DNA from 3 places in the Arthrobacter sp. Y3223164 genome. Region 1 is predicted to be linked to each of the others. Evidence: riboswitches for the same ligand, from Rfam matches in the RefSeq annotation. Region 1 holds a riboswitch; each other region holds the start of a gene.

Evidence for each region. A riboswitch is a leader RNA that binds a small molecule or an ion and turns the genes downstream of it on or off. The one in region 1 is predicted to bind S-adenosylmethionine.
Region 2: linked by a shared signal. The riboswitch ahead of AC5RUJ_RS04415 (bifunctional o-acetylhomoserine/o-acetylserine sulfhydrylase) and the one ahead of AC5RUJ_RS03785 (acyl-CoA dehydrogenase family protein) in region 1 are both predicted to bind S-adenosylmethionine.
Region 3: linked by a shared signal. The riboswitch ahead of AC5RUJ_RS09165 (flavin reductase family protein) and the one ahead of AC5RUJ_RS03785 (acyl-CoA dehydrogenase family protein) in region 1 are both predicted to bind S-adenosylmethionine.

What each region holds. Positions count from the first base shown of each region.
Region 1 is NZ_JBNHGF010000034.1:3,160-7,811, forward strand. It holds gene AC5RUJ_RS03770 (alpha/beta hydrolase) at 1-158, shown strand, start outside; gene AC5RUJ_RS03775 (CoA-binding protein) at 297-713, shown strand; gene AC5RUJ_RS03780 (zinc-binding dehydrogenase) at 777-1,733, opposite strand; SAM riboswitch class IV at 2,061-2,175, shown strand; gene AC5RUJ_RS03785 (acyl-CoA dehydrogenase family protein) at 2,251-3,489, shown strand; gene AC5RUJ_RS03790 (acyl-CoA dehydrogenase family protein) at 3,703-4,652, shown strand, end outside.
Region 2 is NZ_JBNHGF010000043.1:8,597-13,248, reverse strand. It holds partial or broken gene AC5RUJ_RS04420 (alpha/beta fold hydrolase) at 1-289, opposite strand, end outside; gene AC5RUJ_RS04415 (bifunctional o-acetylhomoserine/o-acetylserine sulfhydrylase) at 370-1,695, opposite strand; SAM riboswitch class IV at 1,763-1,877, opposite strand; gene AC5RUJ_RS04410 (VOC family protein) at 2,105-2,746, shown strand; gene AC5RUJ_RS04405 (hypothetical protein) at 2,958-3,380, shown strand; gene AC5RUJ_RS04400 (CPBP family intramembrane glutamic endopeptidase) at 3,534-4,313, opposite strand; gene AC5RUJ_RS04395 (M20 family metallo-hydrolase) at 4,603-4,652, opposite strand, start outside.
Region 3 is NZ_JBNHGF010000147.1:1,706-6,357, reverse strand. It holds partial or broken gene AC5RUJ_RS09170 (aldo/keto reductase) at 1-843, shown strand, start outside; gene AC5RUJ_RS09165 (flavin reductase family protein) at 895-1,401, opposite strand; SAM riboswitch class IV at 1,454-1,568, opposite strand; gene AC5RUJ_RS09160 (prephenate dehydratase) at 1,732-2,601, opposite strand; gene AC5RUJ_RS09155 (hypothetical protein) at 2,689-2,901, opposite strand; gene AC5RUJ_RS09150 (amino acid ABC transporter ATP-binding protein) at 3,195-4,001, opposite strand; gene AC5RUJ_RS09145 (amino acid ABC transporter permease) at 3,988-4,647, opposite strand.

The DNA of each region.
Region 1 (4,652 bases):
AGGACCTGTCGCACCTGCTGCGCCGCGACCCGAAGGTTCCGACCCTCTCCGACTACAAGCGCCAGATCCGCGAGCCCGTGGACGCTGAAGTGCTGGAACTGGTGGGGAACTGGGTGGCGGAGCACGCCGACGCAGCGGCGGCCCGGTTGGCTGGCTAGCCCCAAACCATCGACTGTTCAGCTGGCGCCCTTAAACCGACGGGTTGAGGGCGCCTGCCGACTCCTCGATGAGGGCGGCTGAGGGGGAGAGGGCCGGCGGCGGTTCCGGTGCCGAAGAGTCGCGGGTAGGGTCGAGCCATGGCACACCAGAATGACCCCGAAGTCGTCCGGCGGCTGCTCGAAAACCCCGGCCGCTGGGCCGTCGTCGGCCTGTCCACGAACCCGCACCGGGTGGCCATGCGCATCTCCCGGTACCTGATGGACCAACTGGACATGGAAGTCGTCCCCGTCAACCTGCAGGGCGACGACGTCCTCGGCCTGACCGGTTACCAAAAGCTCGGGGACATTCCCGGCGAGATCGACGTGGTGGACTGCTTCGTGAACTCGCAGAAGGTCGGCCCGGTGGTGGACCAGGCCATCGAAGTCGGTGCCAAGGCGGTGTGGCTCCAGCTGGGCGTGATCGACGAAGCCGCCGCGGAACGGGCCAAGGCGGCCGGGCTGGACGTCGTCATGGATACCTGCCCGGCCATCGAGGCCCCGCGCTTCGGTTTATAACAGCAGCTCACGGGCTGCGGTCAGCCCTGCCCCGCCTTCGGACGGCCGCCTCGAGTCCCCGCATCACTCGTACACAGCGATGAAGCGGCCGACGACGCCTCCCGCGCGAAGCTTGTCGATTGCGCCGGGAATGTCGGCATGCTTGATGTGGTTCATGGGTGGTTTGAGCTGGCCACTCTTCATCAGCTCGTAGATGCCGGCAAGATCCTCCTTGGTACCGGACTTTGAGCCCCTGATGGTGAGCTGGTTGATGATGATCGGGTAGGTATTGATGGTCGATTCCAACCGGCCCATGCCCACCTGAACCAGGGTGCCGAACTCAGCGAGGGTTTCGATGGCGGCCGAGGTCGTGGTGCCGAAGCCGGCGTAGTCCACGATCAGCTCCAGGTTCTTGTCCTTGAACTCTTCGATCGAGGCGCCGACGCCAGCCAATCCGATCTCGTCGGCCAGTTTCTGGGTTTCCGGATTGACCTCGGCGCCGTACACCTCGGCGCCGACCAACGCGGCACAGCGTGCACCGATGTAGCCCAGTCCGCCCAGGCCGATGACGCCGACCTTCATGCCGTTCTTCGCCCCGCCGACCGCCATCATGGCATGGTAGGCGGTCAAGCCGGCGTCGGTCGCCATCGCGCCGAGGTCGAACGGCACTTCGTCGGGCAGGGCGACGAGATTGTCGTCGGTCGCGCGAAGCTTGGCGGCGAAGCCTCCATCCCACTTCCCGTAACCCAATGCGTCCCCGTCCGACATCACCGGAGAGAGGCCTACGCGGTCGCCAATCTTCCAATGGTCCATGCCCTCGCCGACCTCGCTGATAACGCCGGCGGATTCATGGCCCATGGTGCGGGGCAGGCCGTGCTGGAACAGCGCCATCCATCCCGGATCATCGAGCGTCGAGACGTCCGAGTGACAGACCCCCGACGCCTTGACGTCGACGACCACTTCACCGGGGCCAGCGTGGGGTTCCTGAACCTCATTAAGCTCCAGCGGCTTCTTCGTGCCGACAAATTGCCATGCCTTCATGATGAACCTCCCGTACGACGGCCAGCGGACGGTGCCCGTCCCGGCCCGGCCATATTGGCAGTGCACCTCCACGGTAGTCCCCTCGTAACCAGGCCAGTAGGGGACAGCCGCGCAGAGGAATGCGCACGGCTTAATGCGCCGGGCGGAAGCCTGCAGCCCCAGCCCGTGGAGCCGGGCGGACGCCTGCCGGCCCCAGCCCCCGGAGCCGGCTGGGGCGACGGGCCGTCGTCGTCATCAGAAGCGGTTTCCGTAACAAACGGCAGCAGAATGTCATGGCCTGTCATGTGCTTCCCTGCACCGGATCGGCCCCGGCATACTCGACTCCGAGATCAAGAGTCCCAACGACAAGCTCTGGCTGGTTGGGCGGCAACCCTCTCCCGTAGCGGGGTGCCCCAGATGAGGATCCGGCCGCGCACAACACCGTGCCCGGCAAGTACGGCCCCCTCCGGGATGCGCCCCAACCGTGACGGTTGCTGCGCCGCGGGTCCGGATGGGAGCCCCGCCGTGAGGAGCCAACATGACCGCCGTCGTGACCGCCAACAACCCGCAAACCCGCCCAGCCCCGTGGGCCGGACAGGCTACCGCCGAGGAACTGGCCCACTGGCAGCAAGTAGCCGAAGGCGTTGCCGCCGCGCTGGCCCCGGACGTGCTGGAGCGCGACCGACGCAACGCCGACCCGCACGCCGAGGTGGAGCTGCTGCGCAACTCGGGCCTGCTCAACCTGATCATCCCGGCCGACTGGGGCGGCGAGGGCGGGCACTGGGAGAGCGCGCTGCACGCCGTGCGCATCCTGGCCCGCACCGACGCGTCGATCGCGCAAATACTCGGTTACCACTACGCCAACCTGGGCGCCGTCGTGTTCTACGGTGATGCGCAGGTCCAGGAACGACTGCTCCGCCGCTCCGCTCGGGGCCGCTGGTCCTGGGGCGACTCCGTGAACCCGGTGGACCCAAATCTGGAACTTGTTCCCGACGGCGACGGCTTCCGGCTGAACGGCACCAAGCACTTCTCCACCGGCGCTTCCGTCGGCGACGCCATCCTGGTCAACGCCGTGATCGCGGCCGGACCCGAGCGGGGCAAGTTCCTGGCCCTCGCGCTGGAGCATGACCGAACGGGCATCGGATACCTCGGGGACTGGGATGCGCTCGGACAGCGGCTCTCGGCCAGTGGCTCGGTGAAGTACGACGGCGTGCAGGTCACCGAAGCGGACATCATCGGCGAGGTAGGGGAGGAGCCTTTCTCCACGCTGGTTACCCCGTACATCCAGCTGGCCTTCGGCAGCCTCTACCTGGGCATCGCGCAGGGGGCGCTGGACCGCGGACGCCGGATCACGCTGGCGCGCCGGAACTCCTGGTTCCTCAGCACGCAGGAGACCTATGCCCAGGATCCGCTGACGCAGCGGGTCTACGGCGAGCTGGTGTCGCGGGTTGCCGCGGTGGAGGCCCTGGCCGACCGGACGAACGCCAGGTTCGACGCTGTTATTGCCGCCGGCGCGCAGTTGAGCGCGGAAGCCCGGGCGGACATCGCGCTCGAGATTGCGCGGCTCAAGGTCGTGTCCACCGAGGTGGGCGTGGACGTGGCGAACCGGATCTTCGAGACCACCGGCTCGTCCTCCGCGAAAACCGAGGTCGGGCTGGACATTTTCTGGCGCAACATCCGCACGCACACCCTGCACGATCCGGTCGACTACAAGAAGGTCGAGGTCGGCGCCAACTACCTGCTCGGCGACGTCCAGCCGATTTCGCTCTACACCTAAGCCGCGCGGAACGCCGCACACCCCTGCAGCAGCCCGCGGGTCACCTCATGCTGCCCGCCATCCGCGGGCCCACCACCGATGGCCCCAACCCGCGGGGCCCCAACCCGCGGGGCCCCATCACCGGTGCCCGCAACCCGGGCGCCCCATCACCACTGCCCGAAACCTGAGGGCCTCATCTGACGCCCTCACGGCGAAACCTCCAGGAGAACCACCATGACTGAAACACTCGACAACCTCGCCACGGCCTTCGACGCCGCGGCCGCCAAGTACCGTCCGATCTTCGCGCGCATCGCCGCCGGGGCGTTAAGCCGCGAGCTCACCCGCAAGCTGCCGTTTGAGCAGATCGGCTGGCTGAAGGACGCCGGTTTTGGCGCCACACGGATCCCCGCCGAACTTGGCGGCGACGGGCTGGACTGGGAAGAGTTCACCCGGCTCCTGATCGAGTTGGCCGCCGCGGACAGCAACATTCCGCAGGCGCTGCGTTCGCACATTGCCTTGGTGGAGGAGAACCTGTACCACAACGGCCGCACCTCTGACCGCGGCGCCTGGCTGCGGCGCTTCGCGTCCGGCGAGCTGGCCGGCAACGCCTGGACCGAACCGGGCGCCGGGGGAACCGCCACCGTGCTGTCCGAGACCGGCGGCAAGCTGCTGCTGAACGGCCGCAAGTTCTACACCACCGGCACCATCTTCGCGGACTGGATCGACGTCACCGCCAAGCGCCCGGACGGCTCCGATGTCTCGGTGATCATCTCCACCAAGACGCCGGGCGTGGAAACCTTCGACGACTGGGACGGTTTCGGCCAGCGGCTCACCGGCAGCGGCACCACCGTGTTTACCGACGCTGTGGTGGACCCTGCCAACGTGTCCGCCTTCGCCGACCGCTTCCCGTACCAGACGGCGCTCTACCAGCACATCCTGCTGGTGACCCTGGCCGGCATCGCTCAGGCCGTCACCAGCGAAGCCGCAGAGAACGTACGGGACCGCAAGCGGGTGTTCGGCCACGGAAACGCCCCGCTGGTTCGGCACGACGCGCAGGTCCTGCAGGTGGTCGGCGAAATCAGCGCCAAGGCCTACGCCGCGAAGGCAACCACGCTCGGCGTTGCCCGCAGCCTGGACCGCGTCTTCGCCTCGCGGCAGTCAGACGCCGACGCCGAGAAGGCGGC
Region 2 (4,652 bases), on a different contig from region 1:
CGTCCGGAGCCGGCGACGAGGGACCGGTGGAGCCGTAGCAGCCGCCAATCATGTTGGCGGCCACGACGAAATAGCGCTCCGTGTCGATCGTGGCACCGGGGCCTACCAGGTCGTCCCACCAGCCGTCCTCGTCCGAGTAGCCGCGTGCGACATGCGTGCTGCCGGTCAGGGCGTGCTGGATCAGGACGGCGTTGGACGCGTCCGCATTCAGGGTGCCCCAGGTTTCAAAGGCGAGGACCACCTCGGGCAGATAGCCGCCGGCTTCCAGCTCCAGCGCACCAACCGGCATCCGGCGCAGGATGCCGTCGGTCGCCTGTTCCACCAGTTCCTGCGGTTGCACTATCGTCACGCTGCGCTCTACCTGCTTGCCTAGTCGTCCGCACCCTTGGCGGCACGGAAACCAGCCTCCAGGTCGGCGATGATGTCGTTGACGTTCTCGATGCCCACCGACAGCCGGACCAGACCGTCGGTCACCCCGGCCGCGACCCGTTCCGCGGCCGAGAGCTGGGCATGGGTGGTCGACGCCGGGTGGATCACCAGCGAGCGCACATCGCCCAGGTTGGCCACGTGGGAGTGCAGTTCAAGGCCGTCCACAAAGCGCTTCCCGGCCTCGATGCCGCCCTTGATTTGGAACGCGACGATGGCGCCGGTCCCCTTCGGGCCGTACTTGCGGCCGCGCTCATACCAGGGGCTGGAGGGCAGGCCGAGGTACGCGACCGAGGCAACGTCGTCGTGCTCTTCCAGGAATTCCGCCACCCTCTGCGCGTTGGCCACATGGCGCTCCACGCGCAGGCTCAGCGTCTCCAGCCCCTGGGCGATCAGGAATGCATTGAACGGCGAGATGGCGGACCCCAGGTCGCGCAGCAACTGCACCCGGGCCTTGAGGATGTAGGCCAGGTTGGCGCCCAGAGCGCCGCTGACGCCGAGGTCGCGGGCGAAGACCAGCCCGTTGTACGTGTCGTCCGGCGTGTTGAATCCCGGGAACTTTTCGGGGTCGGCGGCGAAATCGAACGTGCCGGCGTCGACGATCACGCCGCCGATCGCCGTCCCGTGGCCGCCGAGGTACTTGGTGGCCGAGTGGAGCACGATGTCGGCCCCCCACTCGATCGGACGGATCAGGTACGGGGTGGACAAGGTGTTGTCAACGATCAGCGGCACGCCGTTTTCGTGGGCGATGGCGCTGACCGACTCCAGGTCCAGCACGTCCTGGCGCGGGTTGGAGACGACCTCGCCGAAGAACGCCTTGGTGTTCGGCTTGACGGCATCGCGCCACTGCTGCAGGTTGTCCGGATCCTCGACGAAGGTGACCTCGATGCCGAACTTGGGCAGCGTGGTGCGCAGCAGGTTGTAGGTGCCGCCGTACAGGCTGGGGCTGGCCACGATGTGGTCGCCGGCCTCGGCCAGGTTGAGGATGGAGAACGTCGACGCGGCCTGGCCCGAAGCAAGCAGCAGGGCGCCGACGCCGCCCTCCAGGTTGGCGATCCGGGTCTCGACCGCTTCCTGGGTGGGGTTGCCGATCCTGGTGTAGATAGGTGCCAGTTCAGACAGGGCGAACCGGTCGGCCGCGCTCTGCGCGCTGGGGAACACGAATGACGTGGTCTGGTAGATCGGCAGTGCGCGGGCGCCCGTGGCGGCGTCCGGCTCCTGCCCTGCGTGAATCTGACGGGTTTCAAAGGACCAATCGACGTTGGACATGGTGCAACTCCTTCACTGGAAGGGGCCATCCGGGATCCGGCCGTGCCGGCATGTCTGTCCCGGGTGTGACCCGCGCTTGCGCACCGCCTTATGGCGGCTGCCTGGTCTTCACCCGGGGCACCCCACCGCGGTTGGAGGGTTGCCGGCCAGCAAACCGGGGTTTTGCGCTGGCACTCATGACCTGCCTCCAGTCTCCGCAGACAAGCCGGCGGCCGCAACAATATGACACCTTATGACTGGGCACCGGTCTCCGGACCGCCTGTCCGACCGTCCGCTTGTCACCGTTGCCGGCGCGTGCCAGCGAGGCGGAATTGCTGCCCGGGAAAGCCGCGTTCCGCAGGAGCCGCAAGTTCAGTGACTTAGGTCACCCTAAGTCGAGAGCGGGTTCACAAAGTGCCAAGATAATGCCATGCGCTTCGACCATGTTTCTTATGCTGCTGAACCCGACGGTCTGGCTGCCACCTCAGAGCGGATCTCCAAAGCCCTGGGCATCGACGCCGTCAAGGGCGGGGTTCACCCTCGCTTCGGCACCCGCAATATGATCTTCCCCCTCACGGACCACCATTACCTGGAGGTCGTGGAGGTGCTCGACCACCCCGCATCCGACAAGGCCCCCTTTGGCCAGGCCGTGCGGGCGCGGTCGGAAGCCGGCGGCGGCTGGATGGGCTGGTGCGTGGCGGTCGACGACCTGACCCCGTTCGAAGAACGGCTGGGCCGCCACGCGGTTCCCGGCAACCGCAAGTTCCCGGATGGGCAGGAACTGAGCTGGCAGCAGATCGGGATTAAGGGCCTCATCGCCGACCCGCAGGTGCCCTACATGTTGCGCTGGGACGACGGCACCGAACCGCTGCACCCGTCCAACGCCCGCCCCGCCACGGTCAAGCTGATCGGCCTGACCATCGCCGGCTCTTCCGAGCGGGTGGCGGACTGGCTGGGCACGCCTGTTGACGGCCTGCTGGACGACGTCAAGGTCGCCTGGACGGCACCGAACGGTACGCCGGGCATCCTGTCCGTCCGCTTCGAAACCGCCAACGGGATCGTCGAACTCTGAGTTCTCCCGGCATCGCTCCGTTTCGGGCGTCCGCTCCGCGTTATAGAAGGAGCAGACGCCCGAAACGGAGCTTTTGAGTGCACAAGCCCTCCAGATCGTCCTGCTGGGCATGCGCTTCGCGTGGACCGCTACCTCGGCTTTCCCGCCCTGCAGGCCACCCGGATTCTTGCTCTGGCCGGCCGGTTCTTTGCCACCGGGAAAGTCAAACCGCGTGAAACGGGTTTTCGCCTTCGCCAATCCCGCCTCGCAGTCGCCGGGCGAATCCTACTCCCGGGCTCTGATGTACCTGAACCACTTCCCGGAGCCGTTACTGCAGTACCCTGTCTTCGATCCGCAGGGAGTTCGTGTCGGCATCGTCGACTTCTACTGGGAACAATTTCGTCTTGCCGGCGAATTCGATGGTGCAGGAAAATACTCCCGAAACGAGTACCTTCGGAGCCGTAGTCCCGCCGCCGTAGTGGAGGCGGAAAAGAGGCGGGAGGACCGCATTCGGGCGACGGGGGCGGGAATGGTTCGCTGGATGTGGGACGCGCTCCAGCCCACAGGTACCGACACACCACTGGGTATCGTCCGGTCCCTTTCCATGGCGGGCCTTCCCCAGGACAGGTGGAACAACTCGTGGACGGGCACGTAGCGGTCAATTCTCCCCAGCACCACTCCTGACTTGGGGGCGGGCCGTTGCTCCGGTTTGGGCTGCGGCTCTGGGAAACAGCAGGAGCACGCGCCCCAGGCAAAGCTCCAATGATGGCCGGCTACGTGCCGATGGCCGGCAACTCTTTTGTGCCCGCTACGAGCCGATGCCGATGGCCGGCCCCAGCAGCGTGTAACCGACGAAGCCGGCAATATCCAGCAGGGCGTGCGCCACCACCAGCGGCATCACCCGCTTCACCTTCGTATAGGCGTAGCCGAAGATCAGGCCCATGAGGAAGTTCCCGATGCCCGGCCCGATGCCCTGGTAGAGGTGATAGGTCCCGCGCAGGGCGGCGCTGACGAAGATCGCGGACCAGATGCCCCAGCCGAACCTCGCGAAGCGGTTGAAGAGGTAGCCCACCATGACCACCTCTTCGAGGACCGCATGCCGCAGCGCGGACAGGACCAACACCGGAACCGTCCACCAGTATTCGTCCAGGGCCGCCGGGACAATGGCGGTGGTGATACCCAGGGCCCGGCCTGCGGCATAAACGCCCAGCGTCCCGACACCGATCACCAGCGCGAGCAAAAAGCCCAGGCCGAAGTCCAGCCGCGGCCGGGAAAACGTGAACCCGATCGCGCGGAAGGCCGACCGGCCGGGAACGGTCATCAAGAACAGCACCAGGGCCACCGGCACAAGCGCAAAGACGATGCCGAGCATTTGGTACACGAAATCGAAGAGTTCCCGCTCGTTCAGCACCGGGTTCAGCGTGGTCGTCTGCGAGGCCAGCGGAGCGCGGGTTATTTTTTCCAGCAGGTTCACCACGGCGTAGACCGCCGACTGCCCGAGCGAGAGTCCCAGGACGATCAATACCTCTGCCCGGTAGTACCTGACCGTGCGCCGCGTGCCCTCGGCGGCGACCTTCTGCTTGTCCATAGCCTCCATCTTGCCAACAGAACCGCGGGAGTCGTCGGCCTGGGACGCTTCCGTTCCGTGCGCGGCTGCTCCCGTGGCCCGCGTCGGCGCCGGGAACGCTTGGCTGCTACAAGTCCAGCAGCAGGCGCCGGCCCTTGCATCGCGACACGCAGATCATCATGGTGTCTCCGGCCTCGCGCTCGTCGTCGGACAGCAGCGAGTCACGGTGATCGATCTCACCACCCAAAACGGGGGTTTGATAGAAACCGGCAAAGGGCAAGTAGCGTAATGACCGCCAGGAATCGCGTGGCTAGTAATCAGGTTGCAAGGTTTCCGTCCGATCCATTTTTAGAAGGCTGG
Region 3 (4,652 bases), on a different contig from region 1:
GCCGACATCTACGCCCACGGCAAGGCCGAGGCCGCGTTCGGGCGGGTGCTGGCGGAAAGTCCCGAGCTGCGCGACTCGATCCGGCTGCAGGGCAAATGCGGCATCCGGCTGCCGGTCCCCGGCATGGTCGGGCACTACGACTCCTCGCGGGAAGCCATCCTGGCCCGCACCGACGAAAGCCTGCGCCGGCTGCACACCGATCACCTGGATACGCTGCTGATCCACCGGCCCGATCCGCTGACGCCGGCCGAGGAGATCGCCGCGGCGTTCAACGAGCTTCGGATGGCCGGGAAGGTACGCCGCCTTGGTGTCTCGAACATGTCCGGCGAACAGATGCGCTGGCTGCAGTCGGCGCTGGATGAACCGCTGGCGGTGAACCAGCTGGAAATGAGCCTGTACCGACGCGACTGGCTGGAGTCGGGGGTGCTGGTGAACCACCCGGAGGGACCGGGGATCAGCTTCCCGCACGGCACCTTGGAATACTGCGCCGCCCACGGGGTGGAGCTGCAGGCCTGGGGCGCGCTGGCCAAGGGCCGGTACAGCGGGCGTGCGGCAGCGGAGGCCGCGACACCGGATGCTTCCGCGCCCGCGGATGCCTCACCCCCGGCGGATCATGCAGCGGCAGCCCTGGTCACGGAACTTGCCCGGGACAAGGGGTGCCCGCCCGAGGCCGTGGTGCTGGGCTGGCTGCTGCGGCATCCGGCAGGCATCCGGCCGGTCGTCGGTACCAGCAGCCCGGACCGGATCCGGGCCTGTGCCGAGGCGGAAGCGGTTGGAGCATCGATGACCCGCGAGGAGTGGTACTCCCTGTGGGTGGCGGCCCGAGGCAGGCCGCTGCCTTAGCTGCCCCCGCCCGGCCCCGCCGGCTGCCGGCGGGGGCCGGGACCGTGGGTCCTAGACGAAGGCCGGCTGTTCCAACCGGCGGAACGCGGAATCGTGGAAGACCAGGGGCTCGTGGGTGCCGTCGTGCGTGGACAGTCCGTGCACCTGCAGCAGCACGACGTGGTGGTCCCCGGCCGGGACCTCCTGGTGCACCGAGCAGTCCAGCCAGAGCGCCGCGTCGTTGAGGAAAAGCGCGCCGTCGTCCGTGCCGTGCAGGCTCAGGCCGGCAAAGCGGTCACCGTTCCTGGACGCGATCTGGCGGCAGACGCCGTCGTGTCCGGTGCCGAGCACCGAGACGCCGATCCGGTTGGCCCGGCGGACCAGCGGCCAGGTCCGTGAGGTGTTTTGCACGGCGAACATCACCAGCGGCGGCTCGAGGGAGACGCCCACGGTGAACGAGGAGGCGACGATGCCCTGCGGCTCGCCGGCGACGGTCGCGCACAGCGCCGCGATGCCCGAGGGGAAGCGGCCGAAGGCGGAGCGCAACGTGTGGGGGGTCAGGTCATGGTGTAGCGACATGGCGTCCTTGGGGCTTGGGCGCATCCGCTGCGGCCGAGCTGCTGCGGGTGGATACGCGTACTTGCCTGCCGACATACCCGGCGGGCCGAATCATCACCTGGAGCACCCCGCTACGGTAGAGGGTTGCCGGCCAACCAGCCAGGGCTGTGAAGTTGGCGCTCTTGATTCGTCTCCACGCTAAGAGCGGGGAAGGGCCTGGGTCAAACGCCGGTAACAGTTCGTCAAATGCAGCGTTTTACTTCCGGGCGCCGCGAGGTGTCTGCTGCCCCGACGGGCGGCCGTGCGACGGCTGCTGCCCCGAAGGCTACTGTCCGACTGCTGGTCCCACGGCTACTGCGCGGCGGCGCCCGGGCGCACGGTCCGCTGCCGGAACGGATGCGCCGGGTAGACGCCCAGGATGCGGATTTCGGTGGTGAAGAAGTCCAGTTCCTCGAAGGCGTGGACCATGGCCGGATCGTCCGGGTGGCCTTCGACGTCCACCATGAACATGGTGGCGGCAAACTCGCCGCCCACCATGTAGCTCTCCAACCGGGTCATGTTGATGCCGTTGGTGGCGAAACCGCCCAGCGCCTTGTACAGCGCGGACGGCACGTTCCGCACGCGGAACACGAAGCTGGTTACGGCCGGACCGGGAAGTTCCTCGCGGGACGGGACCGGCCGGCGGTCGGCCAGCACCACGAACCGTGTGGTGTTCGTCGGATCGTCTTCGACCTTTTCCGCGAAAACCTCCAGACCGTAGAGTTCGGCGGCCATCGGCGGCGCCAGGGAGACCTTGGTCGGGTCGTTCCATTCGGCCACCTCCCGGGCCGAACCGGCGGTGTCGCCTGCGATGACCGGAGTGAGCCCGAGCCTGCGGATCAGCTTGCGGCACTGGCCCAAAGCATGGATGTGGCTGTGCACCTCCCGGGCCTGCTCCACGGTGGCCCCGCGTACGCCCAGCAGGCTGAAACGGATGGGCAGGAAGAATTCCTCCACGATCTGCAGGGTGGTCTTCGGCAGCAGGGCGTGGATGTCCGCCACCCGGCCGGCGATCGAGTTGTCGATGGGGATCATGGCCAGTTCCGCCTCGCCGCCGGTGACGGCAGCGAACGCATCCTCGAAGCTGGCACACGGCACCGCTTCCCAACCGGGGCGCACTTCCAGGCAAGCCATGTGGGAGTTCGAGCCGGGTTCACCTTGGTACGCAATCGCTGGAGCCATGGGCGAAATTATCCCACCGGGGCGGGCCGGCGCTTCATTCCGGGCAACCGGGCGGCGTCATATAACCGGGACCGGCCCGCCAACCGCTTAGTACAGATGCGATTCCTGGGTGATGCCGTAGGGCACGTCGTCGCTCAGCTCCACCGTAAACTGCCCGGGGCCGGTGCGAGTGACCAGGATGCCGCAATCGCCGTCGATGGCGGCGAGCTTTTGCAACTCTTCGACCGCAGCATTCAGGAGATCGTGTGCTTCGGAAGCCGTCTGTGCGGTCAACGACTTGGTAGCCAGGGAAGTGGCCATGGTTCTGCCTTTCGTGGCCGGAGGTTTCCGCGCAGGAGAAACGCGGGATGGAAGCTTCCGGCCGGAACGAGCCTGCCATGCGGAACGGTGCATGGAACTTTACATTCTGCCATCCCAGATGACATCAGATGAATTTCGCACCGGCGTGGCGTGCGCCACACCCGGCGCGGCGGCGTGGTGCTGGAAGCAGGTCAGGCGGGACCGCCGCGCGTGTTGGAAACCGGTCACGCGGGACCGCCGCGGATGCTGGAAGCGGTCGGGGGAGGGCGGGCCAGCCGGAAGTGAACCCGGTCCTAGAACGGGTTGAGCAGCCGGTGGACGAACTGCCGGGTGCGCTCCTCCCGCGGTTCGCGCAGCACCTGTTCGGGGTGTCCGCGTTCCACCACCACGCCGCCGTCCATGAACACCACTTCGCTGGCCACTTCACGGGCGAAGGCCAGCTCGTGGGTGACCAGGGCCATGGTCCAGCCCTCGTCAGCCAGTTCCTTGATCACGTGCAGCACGTCGCCCACCAGTTCAGGATCCAGTGCGGACGTGGGCTCGTCGAACAGCAGCAGCGAGGGTTTGAGCGCCAGCGCCCGGACAATGCCGACCCGCTGCTGCTGTCCGCCGGAGAGCTGATGCGGGTACTGGTCTTCCTTGCCGGAGAGCCCGACACGGTCCAGCAGCGACCTGGCCTCGCGCACCGCTTCGGCCTTGGACCGCTTCTGCACCTGGACCGGGCCCTCGATGATGTTCTGCAGCACGGTCATGTGCGGGAACAGGTTGTAGTGCTGGAACACCATGGCGCTGCGGTCGCGCAGGGCGGCGATCTGTTTTCGGTTCACCGGCGAACCGAAATCCACGGCCGGCCCGCCCGAAAAGGCGACCCGCCCGCCGTCGGGGATTTCCAAGCCGTTCAGGCAGCGCAGCACGGTGGTTTTGCCCGACCCGGAGGGTCCGATCAGGGCCAGTACCCCGCCCGTCTGGACGGAGAGGTCGATGGACTTGAGCACCTGGTTGCTGCCGAAGGACTTGCGCAGCCCCTCTACGGAGAGCACCGGCCCTGCGGCGGAGCCGGGCTGCGAAGCGGCGGCGGAGGGGACGTCAGTGGGCGACATAGCGGTCCAGCCTCTTCTCCAGTCGGGACTGCCCGGCGGAGAGCACCAGGCAGAACACCCAGTAGACCGCCGCGGCCTCAATGTAGAGCAGCATGAACTCCTGGCTGAACGCCGCGATTTCCTGGGCGGCCCGGAACGCCTCGGTGACCAGGATCAGGGAAGCGAGGGAGGTGTCCTTGACCAGCGAGATGAAGGTATTGGACAGCGGCGGCACCGACACCCGCGCTGCCTGCGGCAGGATGATGCGGCGCAGGGTGGTGGTGCCGGCCATGCCGATGGTGTGGCCGGCTTCCCACTGGCCCTTGGGGACGGACAGAATCGCGGCGCGGATGATTTCGGCCGCATAGCCGCCCACGTTCAGGGAGAACGCGATGATGGCGCTCGGCCACGGTTCAAGCACCACGCCGATCGACGGCAGGCCGTAGAAGATCACGAACAGCTGGACGAGCAGCGGGGTGCCGCGGATCACCGACACGTAGGCGCGCGCGATGCCGGCCAGGATCCGGTTGCGGCTCAAGCGCATCAGGGCCACGACGAGCGCCAGCAGCAGGCCGATGGCGAAGCTGGCCAGCGAGAGGGGGATGGTGCCGGTCAGCCCGCCCTGGACTATAGGCCAGAGCGAACTGCCGACGAGCTCCCAGTCGATGTCCA